Regions from separate parts of the Priestia sp. JSM ZJ58 genome, predicted to be linked through region 2. Evidence: riboswitches for the same ligand, from Rfam matches in the RefSeq annotation. Region 2 holds a riboswitch; each other region holds the start of a gene.
What was found. A riboswitch is a leader RNA that binds a small molecule or an ion and turns the genes downstream of it on or off. The one in region 2 is predicted to bind thiamine pyrophosphate.
Positions count from the first base shown of each region.

Region 1: it holds a riboswitch for thiamine pyrophosphate, as region 2 does, so the genes downstream of both, thiC (phosphomethylpyrimidine synthase ThiC) here and thiM (hydroxyethylthiazole kinase) in region 2, are expected to answer to the same signal.
Region 3: it holds a riboswitch for thiamine pyrophosphate, as region 2 does, so the genes downstream of both, ACH6EI_RS25180 (thiamine phosphate synthase) here and thiM (hydroxyethylthiazole kinase) in region 2, are expected to answer to the same signal.

Region 1 is NZ_JBISEM010000010.1:15,497-19,746, forward strand. Features, by position in the region: gene ACH6EI_RS26925 (VanZ family protein) at 114-569, shown strand; gene thiC (phosphomethylpyrimidine synthase ThiC) at 737-2,506, opposite strand; TPP riboswitch at 2,619-2,733, opposite strand; gene ACH6EI_RS26935 (hypothetical protein) at 2,815-3,105, opposite strand; gene ACH6EI_RS26940 (undecaprenyl-diphosphate phosphatase) at 3,564-4,250, shown strand, end outside.
Region 2 is NZ_JBISEM010000001.1:2,632,694-2,636,943, reverse strand. Features, by position in the region: gene ACH6EI_RS13925 (TetR/AcrR family transcriptional regulator) at 1-414, shown strand, start outside; gene ACH6EI_RS13920 (MFS transporter) at 511-1,728, shown strand; TPP riboswitch at 1,904-2,012, shown strand; gene thiM (hydroxyethylthiazole kinase) at 2,088-2,894, shown strand; gene thiE (thiamine phosphate synthase) at 2,908-3,552, shown strand; gene ACH6EI_RS13905 (pyridoxamine 5'-phosphate oxidase family protein) at 3,580-4,008, opposite strand; RNA gene ssrS (6S RNA) at 4,156-4,250, opposite strand, start outside.
Region 3 is NZ_JBISEM010000005.1:61,895-66,144, reverse strand. Features, by position in the region: gene ACH6EI_RS25200 (amino acid ABC transporter substrate-binding protein) at 1-764, opposite strand, end outside; gene ACH6EI_RS25195 (fluoride efflux transporter FluC) at 1,106-1,504, shown strand; gene crcB (fluoride efflux transporter CrcB) at 1,505-1,891, shown strand; gene ACH6EI_RS25185 (hypothetical protein) at 1,943-2,158, shown strand; TPP riboswitch at 2,317-2,418, shown strand; gene ACH6EI_RS25180 (thiamine phosphate synthase) at 2,540-3,163, shown strand; gene thiO (glycine oxidase ThiO) at 3,147-4,250, shown strand, end outside.

The DNA of each region.
Region 1 (4,250 bases), on a different contig from region 2:
GATGTGATAGGATAAAAAAAGCATGTAAATCCATTCACTACGAATGAAAGCAGTGGACATATACATATAGATAATAATAAATGGTTTGGGGAGTCAAAGAAGGTGATGTTGAAGTGAATGTAAGCATCAGGTCAATTGTTAAAAAAGTCATGTTCATTCTATTTATTGCGTACGGGGCAGTGGTCATTTATGCTACGCTCATACGGGAAAACGAACATGTTTACGGAAAAGCAATGAACTTGGATTTATTTAGTACGATCCGTCTGATGTGGGATAGCGGTAATATAATGCTCACTCTGACAAATATACTGGGAAATATCGTAATGTTTGCGCCGCTTGGAATGTTTATTCCGTTGTTTATGAAGTGGTTTGACGGTTTTATTCAAGTCTTTACGACTGGTTTCTTAATCAGTTTTCTGATTGAAATTTTACAGTACAAGCTAACGGAACGAGTATTTGATATTGATGATATCTTTTTGAATACGCTAGGTACATTTATAGGCTGGGTTATTATTAAAATACTATATTGGATCAAGAACGTGCTGAAAGCACGTTTCAAAAAAAGATGAAAGGACTTCTTTACGAAGTCCTTTTTGCATCTTGTTGATAGAAACACTTAATGCAGCGTCTTACGGAAGAATGTGAGGATTCAACGATAATATGCTGACAATTTTGCTGAACAAATAATAACTTTCCTTCAAGCTGCTTAATTTGTTTTTTTAGCTGTTCTACTTCATTATTGATAGATATTTGAACCACTGTTAACAAACTCTTTAGCTTTTTCTTTCATTCCTTCTTTTCTTACTTCGTTTACATCTTTTTCATTTTCTTGAGCCATGTTACGAATATCTTGAGAAATACGCATCGAACAGAATTTAGGTCCACACATTGAACAGAAATGGGCTGTTTTAGCACCTTCAGCGGGAAGTGTTTCATCGTGATATTCTTTTGCGCGCTCTGGATCTAGTGACAGGTTAAATTGATCATTCCATCTAAATTCAAATCTTGCTTTAGACAGAGCATTATCGCGTTTTTGTGCTCCTGGATGGCCTTTTGCTAGGTCAGCAGCATGCGCAGCAATTTTATAGGTGATAACGCCTTCGCGAACGTCTTCTTTATTCGGGAGTCCTAAATGTTCTTTTGGCGTTACGTAGCAAAGCATAGCTGTCCCAAACCAGCCAATCATTGCAGCACCAATACCTGATGTAATATGGTCATAGCCTGGAGCGATGTCGGTTGTAAGCGGTCCAAGAGTATAGAAGGGAGCTTCCTGGCATATTTCCATTTGTTTATCTACGTTTTCTTTGATGAGATGCATTGGAACATGTCCAGGACCTTCAATCATAACTTGAACATCGTGTTTCCAAGCAATTTTAGTTAATTCACCAAGCGTTTCTAATTCACCGAACTGTGCCTCATCATTAGCATCTGCAATGGAACCAGGACGTAGCCCATCGCCAAGCGAAATAGCAATATCGTATGCTTTACAGATTTCACAGATTTCTTCAAAGCGAGTATATAAAAAGTTCTCTTCATGATGAGCTAAACACCACTGCGCCAAGATGGATCCTCCGCGTGAAACAATACCTGTCGTACGTTTCGCTGTCAGAGGAATATAACGTAAAAGAACACCTGCGTGAATAGTAAAGTAATCAACACCTTGTTCTGCTTGTTCAATTAATGTATCGCGGTATGCTTCCCACGTTAGATCTTCTGCTACGCCTTTTACTTTTTCAAGCGCTTGGTAAATAGGAACGGTCCCTACAGGAACAGGCGAGTTGCGGATAATCCATTCGCGTGTTGTGTGGATATCCTTTCCTGTTGATAGATCCATAATTGTATCGGCTCCCCAACGCGTTGCCCATGTCATTTTTTCTACTTCATCTTCAATAGCTGAACGAATAGCTGAATTTCCGATATTAGCATTAATTTTCACATGGAATTTGCGGCCGATAATCATCGGTTCGCTCTCAGGGTGATTGATATTATTAGGGATAATCGCACGTCCTCTTGCTACTTCTTCACGCACAATTTCAGGATTCATCTGTTCACGAATAGCGATAAATTCCATTTCGGGCGTGATGACTCCTTTTTTCGCATAGTGCATTTGCGTTACATTTTGATTTTTTTTCGCGCGCAAAGGTAAACGTTTAGTGATAAAGCGCTCGTACTGATCTCTTGGATCACCGTCATAATAACCGTTATCCTGTGGCTGAACCGTACGGCCTTGATATGTTTCTACATCGTTTCGTTCTGCAATCCACTTTTCGCGCAGAGCCGGTAATCCTTTTTGTAAATTAATTTCATAAGAGGGATCTGTATAAACACCGCTCGTGTCGTATACACGTACGGGACTATTTTCTTCTTCACCAAAAGACCCTGTAGTAGGAGACTGATGAATTTCACGCATAGGTACTTTAAGGTCTTGTCTGGATCCTTGGACATATACTTTGTGACTGTTTGGAAAAGGCTTTTTCATAGAAACTGATACATTTTGTTTTGACATTACATATTCCTCCGGTTTCGCATAAAGTGTAGCTATACCGAACCATAAAAAATCGGGTTCTGTGATAGACAGAACCCGATGGAATAGGCAAAAAAAGAATAAAACTATACTATTCTTCTCAAGACTACTTCCCTCCGCTGGTATAACCCAAATCAGGTTCAAAGGGTTAAAGAGTTTTATTGCACTCTTCTCTCAGTCTGAGCTATCAGACACCCCTAGTAGAAATAACATTCAAATTATTCAATTTACGGCTTAAGTTTACCATCATTCGGTAAAAAATCAACCCTTAAATAAAAAAAGCTAGACAATTAGCGTTGTCTAGCAGCATCGATTGCAATCACAATAGCTGTAATAATATGCATGATAAATCCCAAAAATGGAATCCAAGCAACCAGTGAGGTAACAAGCCCTAGTATGTTTCCATAAGCAGATAACCCTCGTCTATTAGCTAAAATGAGTGTGATAGCATGAAGAATAAATCCAATAAAAAGAGGAGTATAGCTAAAGCCCATAACAATCCCCGCGCCAATTAAAGGAATTCCCAGCAAGGCTTCATACCCAGCAGTGACCCATTTCATTGTACGTACATTTCCATTCATAGTAAAAAGCCTCCTAAAAAAGATACTACTATATACGAGAAAAGAGAGAAAAAAGTTTCAAATTACTTAGGGGATATGTCGTATAATTCAGCCCTATTGGATTAAAATGATAGATGACAGTAAAGGGGGATGGAAAAAACATAATGATTTAGTCATTTTTTCACACTAAAGAAAAATAGTCTAGATGATTCATTTTTAGCTAAGGAACCAGAATTTATACTGAACATAGTGACTGCTTTTTAAAATAAATAAAAGCTGATATCGTGTTTTTTGGTTGTAGCATGTAAGCTTTTTATTACAAATTATTAAAGATTCTTATCTTTTTGCAAATACACATTGTATTTCATAGTTTTAACAATTATGATAAAAAAGCAAGTGTCAAAATAGGAAAATAGTTGAGCATGTAAAACGAAGCGATAAGCTTATTAATTTGAAAGAAAGGCAAGGTACATAGCTTTATGTGGGAAATTATTGTAGCAATCATTTTAGGGATTGTAGAAGGTTTAACAGAGTTTGCTCCTGTTTCGTCAACTGGGCATATGATTATTGTGGATGACCTGTGGTTAAATTCAAAAGAATTATTTTCATCTCCAGTAGCTAATACATTTAAGATTGTTATTCAGCTAGGGTCGATCTTAGCAGTAGTTGTTATTTTTAAAGATCGTTTTATTAATTTATTAGGATTGGGAAAAAAACCAGCTGCTGCAATTGGACCGACAAATCGCTTAAATTTAATGCAGGTAATTGTTGGTTTGTTACCCGCAGGAGTGTTAGGACTTTTGTTTGATGATTACATTGATGAACATTTGTTTTCTTTAAATACGGTGCTAATTGGCTTAGTGGTCGGAGCTGTATTAATGATTCTAGCAGATTTGTTTGGACCTAAACGTCCGCGTGTAGAGACGGTGGACCAAATGTCTTATGGACAAGCACTAGGTATAGGACTGTTTCAATGTATTGCTCTTTGGCCAGGTTTTTCTCGTTCAGGCTCAACGATTTCAGGAGGGGTTCTTCTTGGAATGAGCCATAAGGCAGCCGCAGATTTTACATTTATTATGGCAGTGCCAATTATGGCAGGAGCAAGTGGACTTTCATTGGTTAAAAACTGGCAGTATTTCACATCAGATGCACTACCGTTTTTTATT
Region 2 (4,250 bases):
GACGAATGGGATCTTGAGTGGGAACGAAACTGGAAAGAAAGAGAGTCTCTTTACAAAACAACAAGAGATAAGCTTTTTGGAATAGCGGAGCAAATCATTTTAGATGATTTGAATCATCCTCTTACGAAAGCTGCGGATGAGTTTTTTAACAACGAGGAGAAGGGCAGCGACATCGAAGAGCGAATTGATGAGATGGTGAAACGACACGTGGAGTTTAACCGGGAACTTTTGCAACAGGGCATCGATGAAGGCGAGTTTTCTCATAAAAATGCAGAGCAGCTTGCAGTAATTTTAGAAGGGTTGTTTGTTGGAATGAGCCGCATGTCTCGAAAAACGAGTACGGAAAATGCCCTGCAGCTTTACCATTCAGCAATCGATGTATTTTTAAACGGAATTATAGCAAGGTCTTCTTAAATAAGCGGGGATGCTTATTGCGGCAATGAGTAATCCCTCATTATTTTGTATTTTTATAGACCGAACGTTCAGTATTTTTGTAATCAGGAGGTTTATATGTCATTATTGTTAAGAAATCGAGCGGCGATTTTGCTGCTCATGCTAAATATTTTTATTATCTTTACGGGAATCGGTCTCGTTATTCCAATTATGCCAACCTATATGACGGAGCTTCATATCAACGGCAGCGTGATGGGGCTTTTAGTAGCGGTGTTTTCACTAACTCAATTCCTGTTTTCGCCTTTAGCGGGGCGATTATCAGATTCGTTAGGGAGAAAGAAAATTATTGTAGCGGGAATGATTGTTTTTGCCCTGTCTGAATGGTTCTTTGGTTCAGTGAGTACACCTCTTTTATTATTTGTATCCAGAATGCTAGGTGGGGTCGGGGCCGCGCTTATTATGCCTGCTGTTATGGCCTATACAGCGGACGTGACGTCTGCTAAAGAACGCGCTAAAGGAATGGGCTATGTGACGGCAGCGATTACAACAGGATTTATTATCGGGCCCGGTATTGGAGGCTTTTTAGCTGAATACGGCATGCGCGTGCCATTTTACATGGCCGCAGTAGCAGGAGGCTTGGCTGCAGTGATTACGCTTTTTGTTTTGCCGGAGTCTCGTCCTGTACAAGGTCATGCTGTTTCAAACAATGAGAATCCAAAAGAAGATCGGCTGCTACTGCAGCTTATGAATTCCTACAAAGAACCTTATTTTTTAAGTTTAATTATCGTTTTTGTGACATCGTTTGGATTATCCAATTATGAAACGATCTTTTCACTATTTGTTGATCATAAATTTAGCTTTACGCCAAAAGATATTGCGTTTGTTATTACGTTTGGCTCTATTGCAGGGGCTGTTGTGCAGGTTACGATTTTTGGCTGGATTTTAAATAAATTCGGTGAAAAAAGAGTGATTTCGTTTTGCTTGATGATGACGGGACTTTTTATTTTACTTACACTATTTGTGCACACGTACTGGCTTATTATTGTTGTGACATTTATCGTCTTTTTAGCAACAGATATTTTACGTCCGGCAATCAGCACGCAAATGTCGATGATGGCACAAGACGACCAAGGGTATGTAGCCGGACTAAATTCTGCTTATACAAGTCTTGGTAATATTATTGGACCTGTTGTAGCAGGCTTTCTTTTTGATATAAACATTAATTACCCGTACGTATCAGCTGCACTTGTACTGCTGCTTTGTTTTCTTTTATCTTTAAGAGCAGGAAAGGACCGAAAAACAGCTGTGAGAAATCAAGCGATTCAAGAAAAATGATAGAATTTTTAGGGGATAGAAGACCTCCAGTAGTTTACTGGAGGTCTTTTAATGATGCTTTTAGTAAAGCTGTAAGATTTACAACACCACTCAGCCTATAGCGAAGCTTTATTTTATGGGCAAAACAGTGAAATGGTTGCAAATAAAAAAGGTTAATAGTAAACTTTAAACGTAACAAGAATAGTATGGGAGCTTGCGCGGGGCAGGCTGAGAGTACAGGGGCGCCTGTTGACCATTTGAACCTGTTGGATAATGCCAGCGCAGGGAATGTGAGTACATACCAAAGCACTTTGCGCATGCAAGGTGCTTTTTTGTCTTTTTTTTGCAGTGTTAAAACTAAATGAAAAGAGTGAGAGAACATGGATATTAGTAAAATTTCAGCTCAATTAGAAAAAGTAAGAGATACAAGTCCGCTTGTTCATAATATTACGAATGTTGTGGTAACCAATTTTACAGCAAATGGACTGCTTGCCCTAGGAGCGTCACCTGTTATGGCTTATGCGAAGGAAGAAGTGGCTGATATGGCTCGAATCGCCGGAGCGCTTGTCTTAAATATGGGTACACTGACGGCTCAAGAAGTAGAAGCGATGAGAATAGCAGGAAAATCAGCAAATGAAAACGGCGTGCCGGTTATTTTCGATCCTGTAGGAGCCGGAGCAACACCGTTTCGTACAGAAGTGGCATGTCAGCTTGTAGAAGAATTAAATATTGCCGTTATTCGCGGTAACGCTGCTGAAGTTGCGAATGTAGTAGGCGAGTCATGGCTCATTAAAGGCGTTGATTCATTAGAAGGGCAAGGAGACGTCATTGAACTTGCTGAGAAAGCAGCGAACAAATTAGATACAGTGATTGTTATTACGGGGAAACAAGATGTGATCACCGATGGAAACACAACGTATACAGTAGACAACGGTCACCCGTTATTTACGAAGGTGACGGGTACTGGATGTCTGCTGACATCAATTATAGGAGCTTTCGCGGCTGTAGAAAAAGAATATGTCGAGGCAAGCGTTGCTGCTTTAAGTTTTTACGGAGTGGCAGGTGAAATCGCCGCAGCGAAAAAAGGTGAAGAAGGGCCGGGGAGCTTTCAAATTGAGCTGTTAAATCAGCTTCATCTTTTATCTGGACAGGATATTGAATCATATGCAAGAGTACATCAACGTTAAAAGGAGCGGGAAAATGACAAACGAAGAAATTAAAAAGCTGCTGAAAGTTTATTTTATAATGGGCAGCAATAACTGTACAAAAAATCCGAAAGAAGTATTAAAAGAAGCAATTGAAGGCGGCGTTACCGTGTTTCAATTTCGTGAAAAAGGCGAAGGTGCACTAAAAGGAGAAGCGAAATATCAGCTGGCGAAAGAACTTCAGCAAATTTGTCAGCAGCACAGCGTTCCTTTTGTTGTGAATGATGATCTTGACTTAGCGATCCGTTTACAAGCAGATGGCGTTCATATTGGACAAGAAGATGAAAAAGCTCATATTGTTCGAGAAAAAATAGGAAAAGGAATTGTGGGCGTCTCTGTTCATAATGTACAAGAGCTGCAGCAAGCCATAAAAGACGGGGCGGATTATGTAGGAATGGGACCTGTTTTTCCTACTTCTACAAAAAAAGACGCAAAAGCAGTGCAAGGTACAAAATTAATTGAAGAAGTGCGAAACCAGAATATTGACTTTCCAATTGTAGGAATCGGTGGCATCACGCCTGAAAATGCCAAACAAGTAGTAGAAGCAGGTGCAGATGGTGTTTCTATTATTACCGCGATTAGCTTAGCAGCGTCTCCAAAAGAAAAAGCAGCTCAATTGAAAGAAGCGGTAGGAAAATAAAAAAAGCGCACAGTGTGCGCTTTTTTATTATAGCTGAACGGTTTGAGGAGTTTCTTCGCCTTCATTCATAAAGCGAATTTCGTTTGGTGTAATTTCCAGAACAACATACTCAGGGTCATTTGGACCGTCAAACCATTCTTTCATGTGATCGTTCCATATACGTCCTTTTAATTGATCACCGGTACGAAGAACAGCTGTTCCGGATAATTCTAAGTATTGATCGCCATATCCTTCGCCGCTGTAGCCTAATAGTACGTGCACGTTCGGATTGGCTTCGATTTCTTCTGCCTTATGTGTATTGATATTTGTTGGTGTGTAAAGAGCGATACCATCTTCATCGCTGAAAAATGTCATATAGCGAGAGTGGGGTTTGTTGTTTACCACTGTGGCTAATGTTCCTACACGATTTCCTTCTAATACTTCATTTACTTTTTTAGCAATTTTTTGTTCATTCATTTTATCCATCTCCTTTATTACTTTTTATGTTCCTCAATCGAAGATAAATAAAACATACATGTCTAAAAAAAATATAAGTTAACAATAAAATAATTATGTAAACTAATAAATAAAAAAATAAAAAAAGCTAGCTACAGCTAACTAAAAAATAAGCCCGCACTGCCGTAACCCTAAGTGTCTTAAATACCCAGATCTACTAGGTGGGTGCCCTCATAGCCGGGTTTAGCGTCCCAAGAAGGGCG
Region 3 (4,250 bases), on a different contig from region 2:
TCTTTTTTCATATCTTTCAATGCTTTGTTTACTTCATCCACTAACTTACCGCTGTCTTTTCTAAACATAAAGCCGCTTGCAGCACCATCGGATTTTTCATCCGCGATTTTGATAGGTGCGTTAGGGTGCTTTTTCTTATAGTCAAGGAACGATAATTTATCGTTGATTGTAGCATCAACACGGTTTGCGCTCATTAGTTCTACTGCTTGAGCAAAACCTTCAGCACTCGTAATGTTTGCACCATAAGATTGAGCCATGTCTTTGTAGTTACTTGTTAATGACTGTGCTGATTTTTTTCCTTTTAAATCTTTAAATGATTTGATATCTTTTTCGTCTTTACGAACAATTAATACGGCGCCTGACTGGATGTATGGGTCAGAGAAATCGTATTTCTTTTGACGATCTTCACGAATACCCACTTCATTAGCAATCATGTCAAAGCGTTTAGCATCTAATCCGGCAAACATGCCATCCCACTGTGTTTCTTTGAACTCAGCTTTTACGCCAAGACGTTTAGCTACTTCTTGAGCCAATTCTACATCAAACCCAGTTAGCTTTTGTTTGTCATCATGAAAAGTGAACGGAGGGTATGTACCTTCAGTTCCAATTGTTAATACGCCATCTTTTTTCACTTTATTATATAAATCCTCTTGTGAAGATTTATTGTCTCCATTGTTTGCTTCATTTTTTGAGCTAGAACCGCATGCGGCAAGCACAACTGTGAAAGCTAATAGTAGCGACAAAAGTGCAGCAAATTTCTTCATTTTCTAAACCCCCTAGTATTCTGATAGGAAATGATACTCTGTGATACTAAACAAGAACACAGCAAAAGTCAACAAAAAAAACTTATACGATTAATGTGACTTAAAATAAGGGAAATATACCTTCTATACACGGTTTGTCATAAGGATACAGAAAGATTTTAAAATTTGGATTAAGTGGATTTTTAAGGGATATTTGAGGAGTAAAAAGGAAGTTTCATGCGACGATTTTCTCTTTCATTTTTTCATGACTTTTGGTGCAATAAACATATAGTTAAATGTTAAGGTAGAAATAAATTCCTTATGGTACACTTAAAGAAGAATTTATGAAACGGAGCGATATGATGAAAGCCATAAACTTAATCTCAATTGCCTTTGGTGCTATCGCTGGTACATATGCGCGTTATTTGCTAAATCTTTCCTTATTATATACGGGCTATCCAATAGGAACGGTAATTGAAAACCTATTAGGAAGCTTCATACTAGGCCTATTAACAGGATTTTTTGCGTGGAAAAAGCCAAAAGAATGGATAAAGCTTGGACTAGGAGTTGGCGTGTGCGGCGGTTTTACAACGTATTCAACCTTTGCAGGAGACGTCATTTCTCTCACTCAGCACCATTTATTTTGGGGAGCCATTTATGTCATTGTCTCTTTAGTAGGTGGAATCCTTCTTGCTTTAGCAGGCTATCTATGCGGTGAAGCGGCAGGGAAAAATTTAGTGAAAGTACATGAGGTGAAGTAAATGAGCATAGTGAGCTTGGCACTTGGCGGGGCAGCTGGAGGAATATGCCGTTATCTTTTGGGTTTAAAAGTTACAAAAACAGTTTCAAACCCTCCTTTTCCAGTCTCAATGCTGTTTGTAAACTTGCTCGGTGCGTTTGGGCTTGGTCTTTTTTACGGTAGTTATTATGGAAAGGTTCCGAGTCATGCTTATGATGATTCAATATTTTTAATGATTGGCATTGGGTTTTTTGGTGCCTTTACCACTTTTTCAACGTTTAGTGTGGAAACCGTACAGTTAATTCGGGAAAAATCTTATCGGAAAATGTTGGCGTACGTGGGGATTTCAGCATTTGGAACAGTTGGTTTATTTACAGTCGGTTTACTGGCAGGAACGTTTTTATTATAAGTAAAGAGAACGTTTCTAGTAGGGAAAAACAAAAAGACGGAGAAGTAGAGAATGGATAGAAAAGCAGAAGTTTGGAAATACATTTTGTTGATTGTAGCTGTTGCAGGTCAGATCATTGGTTTTTTATTTTTATTTATAAATGTTGTGGCGGCATTTATTTTTTACGGTTTTTATATTCTAACTTTTATTATGTTACTCCTGCTGTTTATATGGGATCGGAAAAAGGAAAAAGACAAAGAAGAATTTGACGACTATACCGATTACTAACTATATAAAAAGCAGAATGATTCGGTGCGCCGGGCCTCTTAGTAAAGAAGCTTAAAAGATACATCTATAAAAGGAAGAGAGCCGTAAGAGCATAAAGAGATATTGTATTTACATCTAGTTGTGTTATAATTTTAAGTGCAAAAACAAAATCAATAAATAGCAATCACTAGGGGAGCTTTTTGAAGCTGAGACGGATGTATTTCGGACCCTTTGAACCTGATCTGGTTTGGACCAGCGTAGGGAAGTGGCGATCATGTTTACATAACGATGCATGCTAACCACTCTACGTTGTAGAGTGGTTTTTTGTATGTAATAAAGCCCTCTGCACAAGATGAAGTGATTGAAATTTCTCTTTATTCTGAATGGAAAGGTTTCGATCATGTGGATATTCCTAAATTTCATGTCATTACAACAGATAAGCAGCCAATCGAAGAGCTTCAAAAAATTTTAACGGCTATCGCGCCTTTTGCGGGCGCCATTCATATTAGAGAAAAAAAGAAAACGGCAAAGCAGATTCAATGTTTACTAGAAAGCCTACCATTTTGTCGCTCTAAAATTATTGTGAATGACCGAGTTGATGTAGCGCATGCTTTAAAAGCAAAAGGTGTACAGCTTGCCTATCATAGTTTAGACGTTTCGTTTGTTATAGACGCATTTCCTTCTCTTATTGTTGGAAAGTCAGTTCACTCTGTGGAAGAGGCTTTAGAAGCTGAAAAAGATGGTGCTCACTACATTTTATACGGACATATTTATTCAACACATTCAAAAAAAGAATTAAAAAGTCGAGGGATAGCGGCACTAAAAGAAGTAGTAGACGCTGTGCAGATACCGGTTATTGCCATTGGAGGAATTACACCTGTAAATGCCAAAGAGGTACTTCAAACAGGAGCACACGGTATAGCCGTGATGTCTGGTGTCATGCTTGCGCAAGATCCCCTGAAAGCGATTAAACAATATTCTCATATATGGACATCTGGAGGTGGAGAAAATGAAGCAGCATTATGATGTACTGTTAATCGGAGGAGGTATAATCAGCTCTTCTATCGCTTATCATTTGTCAAAACAAGGAGCGTCAGTAGCTATTCTTGAACGCAATCAAGTTGGTTGTGAAGCTTCAAGTGCAGCCGCTGGTATTTTAGGTGCTCAAGCTGAAATTGATGAAGAAGGTCCTCTTTTAGACCTTGCTATTAAGAGCAGAAGCATGTTTCCTGAACTGGTGAAGGAACTAAAAGAAAAAACGGCTATCGACGTAGAGCTCATTCAAAAAGGCTTATTAAAAGTCGCTGTAACAGAAGAAGATGCACACGTATTAAAGAAAAAAGCCGCTCAGCACCACCGGTGGGACAAAGATGTAAGATGGATCGATGTAAAAGAAGCGCGTTTGTTAGAACCCGGGCTCTCTCCAGACATATACGGAGCCATTACAATACCGGGAGACGGCCAGCTAGCTCCGGCTAAGTTAACACAAGCTCTTGCTCATGGAGCCTTGTATCACGGAGCAGATGTATTCGAATACTGTGACGTTCACTCTCTGATTATGGAAAATGAAACAGTAAAAGGGGTACAGACGTCCAAAGGCTCTTTTTATGGAGAAAAAGTAGTGATTGCAGCAGGCTCATGGGCTAAACGCTTTATTTCTTCTGAACATTTAGGCGAGGTGTTTCCTGTAAAAGGAGAGTGTATTGCTCTGCAAAGTTATAAGCCCCTGCTTTCTAAAACGATTTTTTTAGATGAAGGTTTTTACTTAGTCCCTAAGACTGGTGGAAGAATCGTAATCGGGGCAACTAAGCTGCAGCATGATTTTACTAAGACCGTTTCTGCACAAGGTATTCAATTTTTGCTGAATAAAGCTTCTGCGCTTCTGCCGGCCATTAAAGAAGCCACATTTGAAAAAGCATGGGCTGGTCTTCGTCCACAAACAAATGATGGCTGGCCTTATTTAGGAGAGCACCCTGAAATAGCGAATCTGCACATGGCTTTTGGCCACTACCGAAACGGTATTTTATTAAGCGCTGCAACTGGAAAAATTATGGCTGATGCTTTGTTAGGGAAAAAGCCAAATCATTCATTCTTTACATCATTTCAGCTAACG